2 regions of the Martelella sp. FLE1502 genome follow, and region 1 is predicted to be linked to the other one. Evidence: riboswitches for the same ligand, from Rfam matches in the RefSeq annotation. Region 1 holds a riboswitch; the other holds the start of a gene.
What was found. Region 1 has a riboswitch for thiamine pyrophosphate ahead of thiC (phosphomethylpyrimidine synthase ThiC). Riboswitches for the same ligand answer to the same signal wherever they lie in the genome.

Region 1 (9,893 bases):
GCGACCGCCGCAATTGCCTTCGATGACATCACTGCGCAGGGCATTCTTGCGGGACTTGCCGAATACAATGTCGCCGTACCGGAGCGTTTCAGTCTGATCGGCTGCGATGACGTGCTCGGCGCCGTCACCTATCCGGCGCTAACCTCGGTTTCGAACCGCTCGGCCGAAGCCGGCCGCCTCGCCGTCACACTGCTGATGGAAGCGCTGCAATCCGGCGCGATCCGCGAGGCCCGCTACGTTCTCGAAACCCACCTCGTCATCCGCAACACCACAGGGCCCGCTCCGGCCTGACAGCCGGATCGCTCAGCTCAGAAGGTGAGCGTGAGCCGGCCCTGAACCGAATTGTCGCTGGAGCCGTCGCCGAACTGGCCGGCGTAGAACACGCCGAGCGCGGCCCGCCCCTTGCCATCCTTGCCGAAGGCGCCGAGGTCGAAATCGAGGCCGGCCTCGACAACGGCCGCGTTTTCGGCGATCGGCGCGCCTTCGACGACGAAGGGCATGCCGCCGGCGAAACTGTTCGCGGCCGTCGGCACCGTTGTGCCGAAGGCATGACGCCAGCCAATCATGCCGGAAAGGCTGGCGGAGCCGCCATTGGCGATCTCGAAATCGGTGGAAGCGCGCAGGCCAAGCGTCGAGAACGTGGTGTCGGTGTTGCCGGAGGCAACCGCCAGCGCTGCCGACCCGCCGGTTTCAGTGTAGCCGTCCGTATGCAGGTTGACATAGGCGAGATTGGCGAAGGGCTGAAGCGTTGCCGCACCCATATCGAACATGTAGCTGGCTTCGCCGAAGATTTGCGCCGTGCCCGCATCGGTCGAGCCGGAAAGGTATTCGGAAAAGCCCGGGAACGCCGCCGTGCGGGCGGTATCGACCGTGGACCAGCCATAGGCCGCGCCGGCGCTGAGGCCGAAGCCCAGCCATTCGCCGCCGCCATAGACGCCGAGCAGAAAGGTATCGGCTGTCGCCTTGGCAGCGCTGCCGTCTTCCTCATAACGCGATGACTGGTAACCGGCGATGACGCCAGCGCGAGCGTTGTCGCCAAGGGCAAAGTCGCCGCCGCCAAGAACGCCGCCGGTGCTGCGGTCAAGCCCGCGCGCATTGCCGTCGCCATCCGTCATGCCCCAGCCGCCGAAGGGCTGCAGCCAGAAACCCGGCGCGCCCGTGGCATCATCCAGGCGCGAGAGGGCCGCGGCGCGGAGATAGCGGCTGTCCTCGATCATGCCGGTCTTGAGGCTTGCGTGGATATCGCCAGACAGCGCGTCAAACGCCTCTGTCGCACCGGGGCCATCCTGCACAACGACCGCGCCGTAGAGAGCGCTCGACTGCGGAAGGGCATCCAGCGCATTGGCGGCGGCCTTTTCATTGGCCGTCACCGCGTAGTCGGCGAAGGCGACATTGTTGCGCGTCATCTGCACGGTCACGGCGGTCGCGCCATAATCAACCCCGGTCGCAAGGAAGGTCGAGCCGGCATTGGAGGACACGCTGTCAAAGCTTCCGGTCACGCCGCCATCGGCCGTCAGAACGGTGTAGGCGCTGCTCCAGTTGGCGGCCGGATCGGCCATCATCAGCGACAGGGTACCGCCCGAAAGCGTGGCGCTGCCGGTCGCGGCCACCCGGTCGGCGGTGCCCGAAACGCCGTCAGTCTCAATGATCAGCGTCGAGCCGGGCGCGAAGCTGACATCGCCCGCAACACTGATCAGGCCGATCGAATTACCGGGCGAAACGGTCGCGCCGTCGCCAACCGTCAGGTCGCCGATCGTGCCATTGCCCGCAAGCCACGCGCCCGAACGCATGTCAAGCGCCACATTGGCAAGCGAGCCGTCAAGCCTCAGCGTCGCGCCAGCAAGCGTCATGTTCGACGCGATTTCCGTCTCGCCGGACAGCGTCCAGTTCGAGCCCGCCGCGAAGGCAAGCGCCTCGAAATTGCGATAGGTGGCGGCGCTGCCGAGAAGGCCGAGGTCGAACGCGCCGTCGCGCGCGCCGAACTCGAATGTGTCGGTCCCGCCTTCGGCATCGACATAGCCGATCACGCTGCTGCCGGCCTGATAGACAAAGCGGTCATCGCCATTGCCCATCGAGACGGCGTATTCCGTGCCAGAGATCGTGCCGTAATTGATCACCGTATTGCCGAACGTGCCGGCATCATTGACCATCTTGATGCCGAAACCGTTCTTGCCTTCGATCGTGCCGTAATTGGTGACGATCAGCGCAGAGAAGGCATCGCCATTATTACTGTTGTCGTCGAGAATGCCGTTATCGGCGCCGGAAATCAGCGCCTCGGTGTGATCCGCGCTGCCATTGACAATGATGCCGCCGCCGGTCGCGATCGCCTCGCTGGTGCTCGGCCTGGTCTCTCCGCCCTTGGTGCCCTTGGAACCGAGGCCGCGGATCTGGCCATAATTATAGAACTCGCCGCGATGGTCGAAGTCGACGCCATCGCCGTCGCCGAAATCGGCGGCTGGGTCGAACGTTCCGGAAATCAGGCCGTAATTGACGATGCTGCCGGAGCCGTTGGAATTCACGCCGGAGCCGTTGCGGCCCGCAATCGTGCCGCCAGCGGCGTTGGTAACCGTCAGGACGTCGTTTTCGCCGGACGCCTTGACGCCGTGATAGGCGCCGGTAATCATTGCGCCGGCGTAATTGTTGACGGCGAGCGCCATGCCGTCGGCATCGTCATTGTCGAGCTTGAGGGCGCTGTTGTTCTGATCGCTCGCCTCGCCTTCGTCATAATCGCTGCGGATCAGCCCGTAATTTTCGACAATGGTGCCGTTGCCGGCCTTGATGCCGTCATTGTCGGCGGCCGAGATCGTCCCGGTCTGCCTGTTCGTGATGGTGATGGTCGAACCGGCGGCGATGATATCGGCAAGGTCGAGCGCCTGGCCGCCATCGGACGAGAAGATCTCGCCGGCATTGTCGATGGTGATAATCGCCGCGTGGCTGCTGTCCTTGTCGGCCTTGATCTTCAACGCGTCGTCTGTGGCGGTGATCACGCCGGACGCGCCATTGGTGAGCGAGAAGGAGGCAAGCGCCTCGAAATTCTCGTCGTCATCGAAGGAAATGGCGCGCTTGTCCGCCTTCGTTGTCGAAATCGTGCCGTCATTGACGAGCGTTATCGTGCCGGCCCCCAGACGGATGGCATCGGTATCGCTCGACGTGATGATCGCATCGGCGCGGTTCACGATGTCGACGACCGCGCTTTCGGCTGTGGCGCTGTTGAAGTCAAGCGCCTGGCCGCCATCCGTGGTGATGGTGCCGCTATTGTCGACGGTCACCGCGCCGTTCTCCAGCGCGCTGTCGACGCGGAAGGCATCGGCTTTCTTTGACGTGATCGTGCCGGTATTGGTGAGCGTGAAACGGCCGCTGACGTCGTCCTCGGTGTCGATGGCCCGTTCCTTCTTGCCGTCGATCGTACCGTGATTGACGATGGAAATGCCGTCGCCGGTCGCGGCCCCTTCCCAGAGGATCGCCTGATCGTCCGTCGCCTCAAGCGTCGCGCCGGCCTCGATCACGCCCCTGTCGTCGCCCGAAACGGTCTGCGAGCCGGAAGCGGGCGGAACGGTGAAATCCGCAGCCTCGGCCGTCGCCATGACAGACAGGCCGCCCAGCACGAAGACGCTCGCGCTCAGCATGAACAGCGTGCGTCTGTTTCGGATGGAAGACATGCGGGAATGGGGCAAACGGGACATCAAGAAACTCCGGCTTCCGCGACTGCGGAATCACATTGGCGATAGGCAACGCGCACCTAACCAGAGAGCTGTTTCAGTTTTGCGACAACGCCTCCCGCCGGATTGCGGCCGGAGAAAAATCGCGCGGCAATTGCCAAAACCGGCGCGATATTCCGAAGCTGTCGAAAGGGGTCGTTTACGGAGATTCCGGCGACCTGAGGGCGGAAAACGCGAAAACGAAGGACGGGCGGATGGGGTATATCGGGCGGTGACAATTTCCATTTCCAGGCGAAGCGAAGCGACTATCTGATTTCGTCGGACCCGGCGAAGATCGATCGCGACTACGTCATCGATTTTCTGACCAAAGAGGCCTACTGGTCCAAGGGCACGGACCCGGCGCTGGTTGCCGAGGCGTTGAAGCACTCCGAGGTGCTGGGGCTCTATGACGCCGCCGGCGCTCAGGTCGGCTTTGCCCGCATCGTCACCGATTATGCCGTGTTCGCCTATATCAGGGACGTCTTCGTCGACGCGGCTCACCGCGGGCGCGGCCTCGGCCTTTGGCTAGCCGAGAGCGCGATCGCCCAGCCGCGACTCCAGACCGTTAAAAGCTGGATGCTCGCGACCCGGGACGCGCATGGCGTTTACGCCAAAGTCGGCTTCCATGCGCTGAACCATCCCGAATGGTACATGCAGCGTTTCGGCGATGGCGGCTCACGCCGGTAGGGCGCCCGCAGCGAAAAGGAGACCGTGACGGCGCCGGCGGAACGCAAGCGTGAGCGGAGCCCGCAAGGCACCGTCTGACGATAGGTTTCGACAGTCTCGTCTGCCCCGCTCACGCCTCCTCCTCGCTTTCGAGCGGAACATAAAGCGCCCCGCCCTCGCGGAATTTCTCCGCCATCTTCGCCATGCCCTCCTTCTGGGCCTCGGCGCGGATGTCATGGGAGATACGCATCGAGCAGAATTTCGGCCCGCACATCGAACAGAAATGCGCGACCTTGTGCGCCTCCTTCGGCAAGGTCTCGTCATGCATGGACCGCGCGGTTTCCGGATCGAGCGAGAGGTTGAACTGGTCCTCCCAGCGGAACTCGAAGCGCGCACGCGACAGCGCGTCGTCGCGGATGCGCGCCGCCGGATGCCCCTTGGCGAGATCGGCGGCATGGGCGGCGATCTTGTAGGTGATCACCCCGGTCTTCACATCGTCGCGGTCGGGCAAGCCGAGATGTTCCTTCGGCGTCACATAGCAGAGCATCGCCGTGCCGAACCAGCCGATCATCGCCGCGCCGATACCGGAGGTGATGTGGTCGTAACCCGGCGCGATATCGGTGGTCAGCGGCCCGAGCGTGTAGAACGGCGCCTCGCCGCAGGTCTCAAGCTGCTTGTCCATGTTCGCCTTGATCTTGTGCATCGGCACATGGCCGGGCCCCTCGATCATCACCTGGCAATCCTTCGCCCAGGCAATCTGCGTCAGTTCGCCCAGCGTTTCCAGTTCGGCAAACTGCGCCTCGTCATTGGCATCGGCAATAGAGCCGGGCCGCAACCCATCGCCGAGCGAGAACGACACGTCATAAGCGCGGGCAATATCGCAGATCTCGTCGAAATGCTCGTAGAGAAAGCTCTCGCGGTGGTGGTGCAGGCACCATTTGGCCATGATCGAGCCGCCGCGCGAAACGATGCCGGTCACCCGGCCCACCGTCATCGGGATCATATGCAGCCTGACGCCGGCATGGATGGTGAAGTAATCTACCCCCTGTTCGGCCTGCTCGATCAGCGTGTCGCGGAAGACTTCCCAGCTTAAGTCTTCAGCAATACCGCCGACCTTTTCCAGCGCCTGATAGAGCGGCACCGTGCCGATCGGCACCGGCGAATTGCGGATGATCCAGTCGCGGATATTGTGAATGTTGCGGCCGGTGGACAGGTCCATCACCGTATCGGCGCCCCAGCGCGTGGCCCAGACCATCTTTTCCACTTCCTCGGCCATGGAGGAGGTCACGGCGGAATTGCCGATATTGGCGTTGATCTTCACCAGAAAATTCCGCCCGATCACCATCGGCTCGGCCTCGGGATGGTTGATGTTGGCGGGGATGATCGCCCTGCCCTTCGCAATTTCATCGCGGACGAATTCGGGCGTGATGAAATCGGGGATTTCGGCGCCGAAACTCTCGCCGTCACGCGCCAAAGCCTCTTTCGCGGCCCGGCGGCCGAGATTTTCCCGGATCGCGACGAACTCCATTTCGGGCGTCACGATCCCGGCGCGGGCATAGGCCATCTGGGTTACGGCCTTGCCTTCCGTGGCGCGGCGCGGCTGATGGCGCACGGGAAACTCCGGCACCAGCCGCTTGCCCTCGGCAAAGCCGTTATCCTCGGGCTTCACATGGCGGCCGTCATAGGCCTGCGTGTCGCCGCGCGCGGTAATCCAGTCTTCGCGCAGGCGCGGCAGACCGCCCTCGATGGTAAAGGCGGCATCCGGATCGGTATAGGGGCCGGAACTGTCATAGACGGTGACGGGCGGTTCGCCGGCGCTCGGGTGAACATCGATCTCGCGCATCGGCACGCGGATACCGGCGTGCAGCACGCCCTTGTGCCAGACGCGACGAGATGCCGGCAGCGGGCCTTTGGTAACGGTCGGAGATAAGTCTTGCATCGGTCGGAGCCTCCATAGCTCTTGGCGTTGGAGACCCAGTTCGACGTTGAATGGAGGAGGCCGCGCATACTGCGCCTGAAAGGAACAGCGGGCTTTATCCCGCGCAGCCGATGCACCATCCCTACGCCAGTGTGAACTGGATCAGGTTCATCGGGTCACTGCGCTGCGAAAGCCAGCAGTATCTCAGCCCCTTGTCGGGACCCCCCGGGTGAGCGCGCCAAAGTTGCGCCGGATGTGTGAGCTTGTCAACGCCTTCCGCGAACAACGACATAAATCCACGCGCGCCAGGCCGGCAGGTTTTATCGCCCAGATGCCACATTGGGCCCTACGATCGATACCTTTTTGGCCACCTTCTTGCGGGCGCATGGCGGCGCTCAGTCAGGAAGCGTCGATTGCGCCCTTCCCCTTTCCATGATCGGAAAGCCTCAGATAGAGCACGCTGACGGCCGGGACGACGGCGAGGGTGAAGAACGAGCCGACAAGGATGCCGAAGCCGAGCGCGACCGCTGTCGGAATCAGGAACTGGGCCTGCAGGCTGGTTTCCAGAATGAGCGGCGTGACGCCAAGGAACGTCGTCACCGTCGTCAGGATGATCGGCCTCAGGCGCTCCACCATGGCATCAACCACCGGCCTGGAACTGCCGCTTTCGGCGCACTCGAAAGTGCGAATGACCAGAAGCAGGGCGTTGTTCAGAAGAATGCCCATCAGTCCGATGAGGCCGAACATCGACAGGAGCGTCAGTTCAAGCCCCAGCGCCCAGTGCCCGAGTATGGTGCCGACGAGACCGAAGGGCAGAACCGTCAGCAGGATCAGCGGGCGCGTATAGGAACCAAAAGCCAGCGTCAGAAGGGCGTAAATTCCCAAAAGCGCGAGGACAGCATTGCGCAGCAGCGCCGGCGCGAAGCGGCTCTGCTCCTCCTGCTCGCCGCCCAGCGTGATTTCGAGACCCGGATAATCCCGGCGCAGTTGTGGCACGGTTTCCGTCATCAATTGATCCGTCACTTCACTGCCGGTGGTCGAGCCGCCCGTGACATCGGCGGTGACCGTGGTCACGCGACTGCCGTCGATCCTTGTGATCGTCGATGGCGCCGGCTGGAAGGCGAGGTCGGCCACCGTGCCGATCGGAACCAGCCCGCCCTCGGCCGGCAGCCGCAGGTCCTGAAGATCGGCGATGGTTGCGCGGTCCGATGCCGGCAGGCGCACGCGCACCTCCACCTCTTCGCGGTTGCGTTGGAACTCCGTGGCCACCGCGCCGAACAGCGCGTTGCGAAGCCCGCGCGCCACCGAGCTCAGTTCAACGCCAAGCGCCTGGCCCTGATCGAAAAGCGTGGCGACGACTTCTTCGGAGGATGAGCCCCGGCTGTCCCTGACGGCGGTGACGCCGGCTTTTTCAACGAGCGCGCTCCTGATCCGGTCGACCGCGGCTGCGCGCGCCTCCGGCGTTCCGGCGGCAATATTGAGGACGATATCGGCGCCGATGCCGACCTCACTGGTGGAAAAACTCAGCGAGCGCGCGCCGGCGATCTCGCCCGCCTCGGCGCGCCAGAGATCGACCAGTTCGCCTGCGGAAAAGTCGCGGGTCTCGGCATCGGCGATCTTGACCTCGACGCGCGCCGTGCTGGCGGCTGTACTTTCCGTCCCGCCCGGCGGACCGCCGGAAACAGAGGGTACGCCGATCAGGATGGCGCTTGCCTGGCGAATATCGCTCGCATCCTCTCCGGTCTGCTCGGCCAGTTGGCCGGCCGCCCGGTCCATCGCCGCTGCCAGCTGTTCGGCTTGCGCGCGCGTGGCCGCCACGGATGTGCCATCGCTCATCTGCAGTTCGGCGGAGACGAAATTTCCTTCGATGTCGGGAAAGAACACGAAACGGACGAAACCGAGCGTCAGCGGCGCCAGCGAGGCAAGCAGCAGGCCGAGGCAGAGCACCAGCGTCGGGCCTGGATGACGGTCGACCGTTTCGGCGACCCGGCGAAAACGGGTATCGGCAAAGCTGTCGATCCGCCCGCCGACCTGCCGGCGCAGCGGATCGGCCAGACGTCTTGGCGAAAACCGGCGCGGCTCGCCGGAGCGCAGATGGGAGAGATGCGTGGGAAGCACGAAGAAGCTCTCGACCAGCGACAGACCGAGAACCATGATGACCACGGCGGCCACCGGCGCGAGGAAGGAGCCGGAAAGGCCCGGAATGAACAGAAGCGGCACGAAGGCGAGGACGGTTGTCGCCACCGAAAAGAAAACCGGCCGCGCCATTCGGAGCGTTCCGTCGATGGCCGCCTCCGGGCCGGATTTGCCGGACTGCCGCTCGGTATAGATGGCTTCGCCGACCACGATGGCGTCATCGACCACGATGCCAAGCGAGAGGATGAAGGCAAACAGTGAAAGCTGGCTGATGCTGACGCCGAACAAGGCCATCAGCGCGAAGGTGCCGATGAAGGACACGGCGATGCCGACCGACACCCAGGCTGCGATGCGGATATCGAGCGCCAGCGTCAGGATGACCAGGATCAGCGCCGCGCCGATGATGCCGTTCTTGACCAGGAGGTCGATCCGGCCCTGAAGCGACGTTGCCTGATTGCGCCACTCGGTGAGCGTCACGGTTTCCGGCAGGCGCGGTTCGAGCTCGTTTTCGAGATAATCCTGCGTCAGGCTGACGATGTTGAGCAGCGGTTCGCTTCCGGCACGGAAAACATTGACGAAGACGGCAGGCTTGCCGTCGATCTCGGCCAGAACGGGGTCTTCGGCAAGCCCGTCGGAAATTTCAGCGAAATCGTCAAGCCGCACCTGCGCGCCGGCCGGCGAGGAAAACATCACGATCTCCCCGATCGCCGCCCCGGTATCGCGTTCGCCGGCGGTGCGCACCGAAACGCGGTCCTCCGGCCCGTCAAGCGTTCCGGCGGAATAGTCGGCGGTCGCATTGCCGATGCGCTCGGCGAGCGCGCCGAGCGTCGTGCCATAGGCGAGAAGCTGCGCCTGCGGCACCTCGACCGAAATACGATCCTCCGGCGCGCCGCTGATCCTCACCTGCGATATGCCATCGATGGCCTGAAGGTCCTCGCGCGCGGAAACGGCGATCGCCTTCAGCGTATCCGCAGACAGATCTCCGGAAAGGGCGAACTGTATCGCGAGTTCCTCCGGCTCGACCTCGACAATCACCGGTTCTTCGGCGGATTGAGGAAGTGATGTGAGACTTCGGACCTCGGTCTGGATATCGTCCTTCACCGTCTCGGGGTCCGCCCCGCGCGTCAGGTCCGCGATCACCCTTGCCTGTCCTTCGCTCGCCGTGGCGGTGATCTTGCGGATGCCCTCGATGCTGCGGATCGCCGATTCGATCGGCTCGACGACGGAATCAGAAACATCCTGGGCCGTTGCGCCCGGATAGGTGACGGTGATGCTGATGGTTCCGGTCGAAAGGTCGGGAAAGTTCTTGACCGTCAGCGTGGCGAGCGACAGAAGCCCCGCCGCAACCAGACCGACCAGAAGAAGATTTGCAAAAACGCCCGTCTCGAAAACGCGTCTGATCAGCCAGTTCATTGCGCCGCGCCACCTGCCGTATTAGCGCCGGCGGCATTGTTGCCGCCGGTTGCGGTTGCGCC
Region 2 (9,893 bases), on a different contig from region 1:
GGGAACCTCGTGCACGCCGGTGACGCCGCGGGTGTTCTGCGCCGTCAGGCCCGTCATCGCCGCCATGCCGTATGTTCCGAGTGCCGAAAAGGTCTTGATGTCGGCCTGAATGCCGGCGCCGCCCGAGGGATCGGAACCGGCGATCGAGAGGATGTTTGCGATCATTGCTTCGCCTTCCGGATGGCTTCGGCAAGATCCGCCGTCGCCTGATATGGATCGGGCTGGCCGCAAATGGCCGAAACGACGGCGATCCCGTCGGCCCCATGCCTGAATGTGGATTCCACATGCTCCCCTTTCAACCCGCCGATCGCAACGGCCGGCAGTCCACAAAGCGCGATCATCGAGGAAAGGCCGGCAAAGCCGACGGGCAGCGCGTGATCGGACTTGGTGCTGGTGGCGAAGACCGGACCGGCGCCAACATAGTCGATGCCGGCTGGATCAAAGGCGCGCGCGACGTCGAGGCCGTTGACGGAAACGCCGAGAATCTTGTCATCGCCGATCAGGTCCCGGACATCTTTCGGGCGGGCATCCTCCTGGCCGACATGAACGCCGTCGGCATCGATCGCGATGGCGGCCTCGACGTCGTCATTGACAATCAGCCGGACCGGCGTGCCGGCTGTCACCTGTTTAAGCGCAAGCCCCATGTCGATGCGTTCGCGCGTCGAGGCGCGTTTCATGCGGAGCTGCACGATTGTCGCGCCGCCGGCGACGGCATCGCGCGTGGTGGCGACCATGCCGTAATCGCCGCAGAGATCGGGATCGAGAACGAGGTAGAGGGAAAGGTCGAATTTCATAGCCATTCGATCTCCGCCTCAAGGCCAAGTGCTTCGGGCGTGACGGCGGCGAGCGCATCGAGGAAATGGACCTGGAACGAGCCGGGGCCCTCGGCCTTTCGATGCGCGCGGCTGCCGGCCACTGCGTAATGGGCAAGTGCCGCGACCGTTGCCTCGAAGGCATCGTCACGCCATGCTCCGGCATAGCCGCCGACAAGCGCCGTCAGCGCGCAGCCGAGCGCCGTGACCCGGGGCATCAGCGGCGAGCCGCCACCGATGTGGGCAATGCGGCTTCCGTCGGTCACAAAATCGCGTTCGCCGGTGACCGCCACCACCATGTTGCGCTCGCGGGCAAGCGCCTTCGCCGTCTCTTCGGCGGCGGTGACGCTGTCGCCGGCATCGACGCCCTTGCCGGCGCTGGTGGCGCCGGAGAAGGCGAGAATTTCGGAGGCATTGCCGCGCAGGATCGTGGGCCCGAGGTCGAGGATTTCGCGCGCGGCCCTGGCGCGGAAGCCGGTGGCAAAATGGGCGACGGGGTCGAATACCCAAGGCGTTCGCTTGCCGTTGGCCGTCTCGATCGCGGCCTTCATGCCGGTAAGCCAGTCGGGGGATAACGTGCCGATATTGATGGTGACGGCGGAGACGATGCCGGCAAACTCGCCGGCCTCTTCCTTGGCGTGGACCATGGCCGGAGAAGCGCCGGCGGCGAGCAGAACATTCGCGGCGATATTCATCGCCACGTAATTGGTGATGCATTGGGTAAGCGGCGCGTCCGCGCGCATCTTCTCAAGTATGGGGGCGATATCGGCCATCGGCGTCCTCCTTGTTTGTCGCGGAGGAACTCGGGCGCCGAAGCAAAGACCCGAGTGACTCCCTCCGCCGGCATGATCCGGATCAGGTTCCAAGGGTACATCTCAGCCCGCTCTCACGGACGCCCCTGTCGCTCGAGAGCATTTCCGGTGAAAACCCGAAATGCTCTATCTATTTGTTTTTGCGCGCGTCCGGACGGAAAACCGGTATCCACTTTTCCTGGACGCGCTCCAGTGGCTCGTTATACCAGAAAAAGCCGCTTCGGAAAGAGGTGGTGTTACTCAGGCGAAGGGGCTCGCCACGCCGTTTCGCGACAGGGGCCGGTGGTCGCCAGAACGGATGCGAGATCGCGATCCTTGGCCGCCTGCTCGACGAAATGCTGCCGCTCGGGCGAAAGCTGGTCGGCTAGATTGTCCTGGTTCCAGGCGCGATGCCGGAAAATGAATTCGTCATCGAAGAGGTGCTGTTCCTCGGCCGTCCGCGTGCCCTTCAGACTTGCATGGAGATAGTAGAGGACGTCCGGGTTCAAAGGAGTCAGGCCCTCGCCGTCGTCGGTGATGAGAAATGAGAGAAGGGCCGCCTCGCTGCCTCTTTTCGCCGCGTCTTGCAGGCGCTCCATCAGTCCAGCGAATTCGACTTCGCCCTCCGTCTCCGGGTTACGGGAAAAACGGCCGCAATAGATAAGGTCGCTGTCAATGCGTAGCTTGCCTGCCAGCTGGAACATAGCCATGACATATGGCAGGGTCATGCAGGTATTGAGGTCGTCGAAAGCACTGTCTGTCTGGATGTATTCGCGCCAGAGTTGATAGCGTGCCTCTTCTGTTCCCTCGTCTGCGAATGCCGGATAGCGCTTTTCATAGATTTCGTAGTGCCCGCGCAGATAATCACCGCAATCGGGAATGCGGGGATTGTAGTCGAGTTCGGAGGTCGCGAATTCCCATTCCTCGAACGTCATTTCCGGTCTTGTCGGCTGCGGATGCGTTTCGAACGACCATGCAGAGGCTTCACAGGCGAATACGCTGCAGGCCGCGAAGGCCATCAACAATCGAATCATCATACCCACCGGTTCCTACGAGACACCCGTAAAAGTAGTGACAGGTTAGCACTGGTAACCGGTTGTAGAAAGACGTGGAGCAACCAAAGAAACACGTGACCTCCGCGCACTCAGGACGCGGAGGTCACGTTTATACATTACTTCATCGTCGGCATCGAGAATTCGGCGCCGGCGCGGATGCCCTTGGGCCAGCGCTGGGTGATGGTCTTCAGGCGGGTGTAGAAGCGGACGCCCTCCGGGCCATGCATGTGGTGATCGCCGAACAGCGAGGCCTTCCAGCCGCCGAAGGAGTGGAATGCCATCGGAACCGGGATCGGCACGTTGACGCCGACCATGCCGACCTTGATCTTGTGGGCGAATTCGCGGGCGGCGTCACCGTCGCGGGTGAAGATCGCCGTGCCGTTGCCGAATTCGTGGTCGTTGATCCATTGGGCGGCCTCGTCATAGCTCTTTGCGCGGGCGACGGAGAGGACCGGGCCGAAAATCTCTTCCTTGTAGATCTTCATGTCGGTAGTGACCTTGTCGAACAGGGTCGCGCCGACGAAATAGCCGTTCTCGTAGCCCTGCAGCTTCAGGCCGCGGCCATCAACCACCAGTTCCGCGCCTTCTTCCACGCCCGAATCGATGTAGCCGGTCACGCGTTCAAGCGCTGCCGCCGTCACCACCGGGCCCATATCGGCTTCCGGATCGGTGCCGGGGCCGACCTTGAGGGCGGCAATGCGGGGCTTCAGCTTGTCGATCAGCTTGTCCGCCGTCTCGTCGCCCACGGGCACGGCAACGGAGATCGCCATGCAGCGCTCGCCGGCGGAGCCGAAGGCGGCGCCCATCAGCGCATCGGCGGCCTGGTCCATGTCGGCGTCGGGCATCACGATCATGTGGTTCTTGGCCCCGCCCAGCGCCTGGCAGCGTTTGCCGTTGGCGGTTGCGGTTGTGTAGATGTAGCGCGCGATCGGGGTGGAGCCGACGAAGGAGACGGCCTCGATATCCGGGTCGTTCAGAAGCGCGTCGACGGCTTCCTTGTCGCCCTGCACCACGTTGAACACGCCATCGGGCAGGCCCGCTTCCTTCAGCCATGCGGCGATCAGCAGCGAGGCGGACGGGTCGCGTTCGGACGGCTTCAGCACGAAGCAGTTGCCGGCGGCAAGCGCGATCGGGAACATCCACATCGGCACCATGGCCGGGAAGTTGAACGGCGTGATGCCGGCAACGACGCCGAGCGGCTGGCGGATCGCGTAGCTGTCGACCCCGGTGCCGACATTTTCGGTATATTCGCTTTTCAGAAGCTGCGGGGCGCCGGTCGCGAATTCGACCACTTCCATGCCGCGCTGGATTTCGCCGAGCGCATCGGAATGGACCTTGCCGTGTTCGGCGGTGATCACGGCCGCCATTTCGTCGATCCGGTCTTCCAGGATCGACAGGAACTTGTTCAGGATACGGGCGCGGCGCAGCGGCGTGGTCGCCGACCAGTCTGGGAACGCCGCCTTGGCGGCCTCGACGGCGGCGCGCACATCGGCGTTGCTGGCAAGCGAAAGCTCGCCGCTCTGCTCGCCGGTTGCGGGATTATAGGTCGGCACGGTGCGGGTGCTGGTTCCCGCAAACGGCTTGCCGCCGACAAAATGCTGAATGGATTTCATGGGTATTCCTCCGGTGTTGCTGCCAATGAGGCTCTTGGATTGTGAAGCCATCAATCTTCCCGCTTGAGGGCAAGGCTGTCGTTCATGGCCCTTCCGCATAGCCCCCCAATCTTCTCGCCCCGGAGGGGAGATGTCGCGACAGCGACAGTGAGGGGGGAGATTATCCCCACGAACGCCCTCACGAGACGAGATGCCGCGCCACCCTCACGGCCCCTTTCGGGACATCTCTCCCGCCAGCGGGAGAGAGTATTGGGAGCAAGCCGCAAGGCCATATTCAATTCCCCTGCCTTCCAGGGAAAGATCGATGCTGTGTGCCGACACTATCGCCTATTAATTTCTGCAAAGAAACACGATAATTCTAAAATCCATTGTGCAAAAATTATAGGGCAGTCGTATGGATTGGGATCATCTGCGGGTCTTTCTGGCGGTGGCGCGGCGGGGGCAGATTCTTGCTGCGGCGCAGGCGCTTGGGCTCAATCATGCGACGGTTGCCCGGCGGCTGAACGCGCTGGAGGAGGCGCTCGGCGAACCGCTGTTCGAGCGCCGCCCCTCCGGCTCGACGCTGACGGAGGCGGGCGAGCGGCTCCTGGCGGTGGCCGAGCGGGTGGAGACCGAAATTCTGGGCATTACGGAGGATACGAGAGCGCGCGGCGCCAGCCTTTCCGGCACGGTGCGGGTTGGCGCGCCGGACGGGCTCGGCACCTATTTCCTTGCCGCCGAACTCGGACGCCTGCAGGAGGAGCATCCGGGCCTGATCGTCGAGCTGGTGCCCCTGCCGCGCACATTCTCGCTGTCGAAGCGCGAGGCGGATCTCGCGATCACCCTCGATCCGCCGGCGGAGGGCAGGCTGGTGGTTTCCAAGCTGACGGACTACACGCTCGGCGTTTATGCCGCTTCATCCTATCTCCGCCGGCACGGCACGCCCGAAAGCGAGGAGGCGCTTGCAGCCCACGTCGTCGTCACCGGGGTGGAGGACTATGCCTATGCCTCGTCGCTGAATTATGCGGGGCATCTTGCGCGCTTTGCCGGCCGTCAATTCCGCTGCGCTGGCGTTGCCGGGCAAATGGAGGCGGTGAGGGCGGGAATTGGCATCGGCATCCTGCACGATTTCGTCGCCCGCGACTGCGAGGGTCTGGAACGCATCCTGCCGTCCGTCGGCTTCCGCCGGGCGTATCATCTTCTCTCCCACCCCGACACCGGCAGCCTCGCGCGAATCGCGCTCATCCGCGCGTTTCTGGCGCGTCGGTTCAAGGAGGAGCGGTCGCGGTTTGCGCCGTAGGGGCCTTCAGCTATCGAGGCCGAGAACTTTCTCGAGGTCTTCCCAACTCGTATCCATGGCATAAGGTCCGATGCCGGGCAGGGCGACGTGGCCGTAAAGTGGGGAAAGCTGCCACTCGGCGGTTTCCTCGTCGATGCCGCCCAATTGCTGGAGATACATCACGGAGGCAAGCCCGGTGCGATCGGCGCCCGCCTTGCAGTGGACCAGGATCGGTTTCGGCGCATCGCGCATCAGCGCCAGCAGTTCCATGCTGCGCTCCGGCGACAAGATGGTCCGGTCCGACATCGGGAAATCGATATGTTCGACGCCCTTTTGTGCGCTCACCCTGATCTCGTCGTCATACCACGCCCGACCGGGGCTTGCGCCGCGCAGGTTGATAACGGTCCTGATGCCGTGCCGGTCGATATAGAGCGAAAGCGCGTCACCGCTGGGCTGCGCCGAGCGATAGAACTCGCCCGCCTTGACCTCGTGAAAATTGCCGCTTGCCTGCAGGCCGCCAAGATAAATGCCGCTGCCCAAGACCAGAATGCCGACAGCGGCCGCAACCCGGCGCGCTAGACGCTTTTTGTTCATCCGGTAGTCCTCTTTACCCGTGGCTCACCATAGCCGGGTTTTTGCCCGCGCGACAGCGGTGATGACGCATATCCGGCACAGGCGGTGCAAATGTGTCAAAAGCCGGGCAATTTATCTTGACACTTATACTCGTGTTTTATAGCGGATAGTCCAACACCGGCTGACCGCCGGAAAATGCCCAGCCAGCCAGTACGCCATGCCGTTCGCAAGCCAGCCAGGTTCTTCAGTGAAAAAGAAGGATTCGGTGATGCGTATTTCGCGGATTTTGGCATCGTGCACGGCTCTGGCCACCCTTATCAGCGCCACGGCCTCTTTGGCTCAGGACAGCACCCAGACGACCGTGCTTTCCCCCGTCAGCGTGACGACAACGGGCGGCAAGGAGGGGATCACCGATACCCCGCTTGCCACCCAGTCGACGCGCGAGGATCTCGACCAGAACATCGTCACCGATTTTGACGATTACACCCGCATTCTGGAACCGGGGGTGACCTTTGTCGGCGATGATGCCGGCTCGGTCAACATTCGCGGCATGCAGGGCCCGCGCGTTTCGACCGTTATCGACGGCATCCAGATTCCCTATCTCGATGACACTGCGCGTTCGGACGCCAGCGGCGGCGGGGATGCCTTCTCGTTCGATTCGATCGCGACGATCGACATCGTGCGCGGCGCCGACAGCTCGCGCTCTGGCAGCGGCTCGCTCGGCGGCACGGTGGTGCTCAGAACGCTTGAGCCCGAAGACCTGATCGATCCCGACAAGGGTTATGGTGGCCGCATCGGTTTCACCTATGACAGCGCCGATAACAGCATGGACGGCGAGGGCGCGTTCGCGATCCAGTCGGGCGGTACCGCGCTTCTGTTCCAGGGCGATATTGCCACGGGTGATGAAATGAAGAACCAGGGCGATGTCGGCGGCTATGGCGCGACCCGCAGCGAGCCGAACCCGGCGACCTTCGACGAGAACAACCTTCTGTTCAAGATCCGCCAGAACATCATGGAGGCGCACACGATCGGCCTGACGGTCGAGCGCTATGACCGCAACAAGGATATCGAGCTGCTGACCGATCAGGGGTCGACCTATGCGCTGGACAACTGGAACGGCACCGAAGACAAGCATCGCGACCGCGTCTCGATCGACTACAATTACAACGCCATCGCCGATGATGGTCTGATCGACCAGGCCTTCAGCACCTTCTACTGGCTGAAGAGCGAGCGCGAAAGCGGCACGTCCGGCATCCGCCTGCCCTCGCGCGGCGCACCGCCCTACGGCGAATATTCGCGTACATCCAAGACCGACGAGGAACGCTACGGCTGGTCGGGCTGGGCCGAGAAGAGCGTGGAGACGGGTTCGCTGTTCCACACCTTCACGCTCGGTGGCGACTTCTATTATTCGCAGACCAGCCAGTATTCGAGCGGCGTCGACAATTGCGGTCCCGGGCCGTTCCGCCCGTTCAGCACCTGCAGCTTCCTGCACACCAATCAGGCCGACACGCCTGATGTGGACGGCTATGTGCTGGGCCTCTACGCCCATGACGAGATCGTGTTCGGCGACAGCGGTTTCGCGCTGACCCCCGGCGTGCGTTTCGACTGGTATCAGTACGATCCGCAGGAAACCGCCGCCTACCGCAACAACCCGAACTATAACGGCCTGCCGGAAGGCCAGAGCGACTGGCACATTTCGCCGAAGCTGCTAGCCACCTACGAGCTCAACGACTTCACCCAACTCTACGGCCAGATTTCGACCGCCTTCCGCGCGCCGACGCCGGGCGAGCTCTACGTCGACTACGGCGCGCCGGGCAGCTATCTCAGGATCGGCAATCCCGATCTCGAGCCGGAAACGAGCTGGGGCGTCGAGCTCGGCGCGAACTTCGGCGATGATGACGATGGCGGCCGGGTCTCGGCCTTCTACAGCCGCTACAAGGACTTCATTGACACGCAGTCCGTCGAACCGGCCGATCTCGGCTTTGCCGCCGGCCTCTACCCGCTCGGCATCACTCAGACCGTCAACATCGACAATGTCGAGATCGCCGGTATCGAGGCGAGCTACCAGAAGACGTTCCTCAATGACTGGGACATGCACGCCTCGCTCGCCTTCGCGCGCGGCTGGAACATGGATACAAACGAGATTCTCGGCTCGGTCGCGCCGCTGAAGGCGGTGATCGGCGGCGGCTACAATGTCGAGACTTGGGGCGCGAACGCCAACTGGATCCTTTCGGCCAAGGTGCCGGATGGCTCCACCGCCGAGTTCAAGGCGCCGGGCTATGGCATCGTCGACGTCACCGCATGGTGGTCGCCGGAGCAGTTCGAGGGTCTCCTGGTCCAGGCCGGCGTCTACAACCTGTTCGACCAGACCTACTACAACGCACTGGACCTGCAGGACACCGACATGACCCAGCCGGAGCGCTTCTATTCCGAGCCCGGCCGGACATTCAAGGTATCGGTGACGCAGACGTTCTGAGTCACCTCAAGTGATCATAGGAAAAGCCGGGTCCTGAGGGGCCCGGCTTCAGTTTGTAGACAAAGCCTTTCCCTTATCCGCAGCGTCATCCTCGGGCTTGTCCCGAGGATCTAACCACCGTTCCACACGAGCGGAGCCGGCGTTTCTGAAGGGACTGAATTTAAATACATTTTTTGTCCGAGACGCTTGTCGTCTTGAGACGTGCTTAGACCCTCGGGACAAGCCCGAGGGTGACGAAGGAGAGTGGGGCGGGCTTTGTCCACAAGCTACAGCCGATCCTGCGGGACATGGCTTCTCTATTGCAAGGTTGAGCCGGGTTTCAGCAACTACTTCTTCAAAATCTCAACGCCCGGCAAAACCTTGCCTTCCATCCATTCCAGGAACGCGCCGCCAGCCGTGGAGACATAGCTGAAATCATCCTTGACGCCGGCGTGGTTGAGGGCGGAGACGGTGTCGCCGCCGCCGGCGACCGAGGTCAGCTTGCCGTCTTTGGTGCGTTCGGCCGCGAACTTTGCCGCCGCGACGGTGGCCGCGTCGAAGGGCTCGATCTCGAACGCGCCGAGCGGGCCGTTCCAGACCAAGGTTTTGGCCTTCTCGATCCATTCATTGATGGCCGTGACGGATTGCGGGCCGACATCGAGCATCATCTTGTCGGCCGGGATCGCATCGATCGCGACGGTTTCATTTTCCGCATTGGCCTTGAACTCGCCCGCGACCACGCCGTCGACCGGCAGCACGATCGCGCAGCCGGTCTTTTCCGCTTTCGCCATGATGGTCCGGGCGGTCTCGGCCAGATCGTGCTCGCACAGCGACTTGCCCACATCGATGCCCTTGGCTGCGACGAAGGTATTGGCCATGCCGCCGCCGATCACCAGCGCGTCGACCTTGTCGATCAGGTTTTTCAGAAGGTCGATCTTGGTGGACACCTTGGCGCCGCCGACGATCGCCACCACCGGATGCTTCGGATTGCCGAGACCGCTTTCCAGCGCCTCCAGCTCGGCCTGCATCGTGCGACCGGCATAGGCCGGCATGTGGTGGCCGAGGCCTTCGGTCGAGGCATGGGCGCGGTGGGCAGCGGAAAACGCGTCGTTGATATAGACATCGCCGTTCGCGGCAAGGGCCGCGACGAAATCGGGATCGTTCTTTTCCTCGCCCTTGTGGAAGCGGGTATTTTCGAGAAGCAGGATATCGCCGGCGCGCATCGCCGCGATCGCCTTTTCGGCGGGCTCGCCAACGCAGTCATCGGCAAAGGCAACGGCGTGATCGAGCACTTCCTCGACGGCATGCACGATCGGCTTCAGCGACATGTCCGGCA

Region 2: another riboswitch for thiamine pyrophosphate. It lies ahead of thiM (hydroxyethylthiazole kinase); the one in region 1 lies ahead of thiC (phosphomethylpyrimidine synthase ThiC).

What each region holds. Positions count from the first base shown of each region.
Region 1 is NZ_JBAKFQ010000008.1:112,087-121,979, forward strand. Features, by position in the region: gene V6767_RS09330 (LacI family DNA-binding transcriptional regulator) at 1-291, shown strand, start outside; gene V6767_RS09335 (autotransporter outer membrane beta-barrel domain-containing protein) at 309-3,683, opposite strand; gene V6767_RS09340 (GNAT family N-acetyltransferase) at 4,077-4,385, shown strand; gene thiC (phosphomethylpyrimidine synthase ThiC) at 4,495-6,303, opposite strand; TPP riboswitch at 6,404-6,520, opposite strand; gene V6767_RS09350 (efflux RND transporter permease subunit) at 6,682-9,831, opposite strand; gene V6767_RS09355 (efflux RND transporter periplasmic adaptor subunit) at 9,828-9,893, opposite strand, start outside.
Region 2 is NZ_JBAKFQ010000011.1:53,401-63,293, reverse strand. Features, by position in the region: gene thiD (bifunctional hydroxymethylpyrimidine kinase/phosphomethylpyrimidine kinase) at 1-165, opposite strand, end outside; gene thiE (thiamine phosphate synthase) at 162-800, opposite strand; gene thiM (hydroxyethylthiazole kinase) at 791-1,585, opposite strand; TPP riboswitch at 1,628-1,722, opposite strand; gene V6767_RS11490 (hypothetical protein) at 1,861-2,640, opposite strand; gene V6767_RS11485 (CoA-acylating methylmalonate-semialdehyde dehydrogenase) at 2,775-4,271, opposite strand; gene V6767_RS11480 (LysR family transcriptional regulator) at 4,666-5,550, shown strand; gene V6767_RS11475 (tyrosine-protein phosphatase) at 5,557-6,123, opposite strand; gene V6767_RS11470 (TonB-dependent hemoglobin/transferrin/lactoferrin family receptor) at 6,371-8,578, shown strand; gene V6767_RS11465 (phosphoglycerate kinase) at 8,905-9,893, opposite strand, start outside.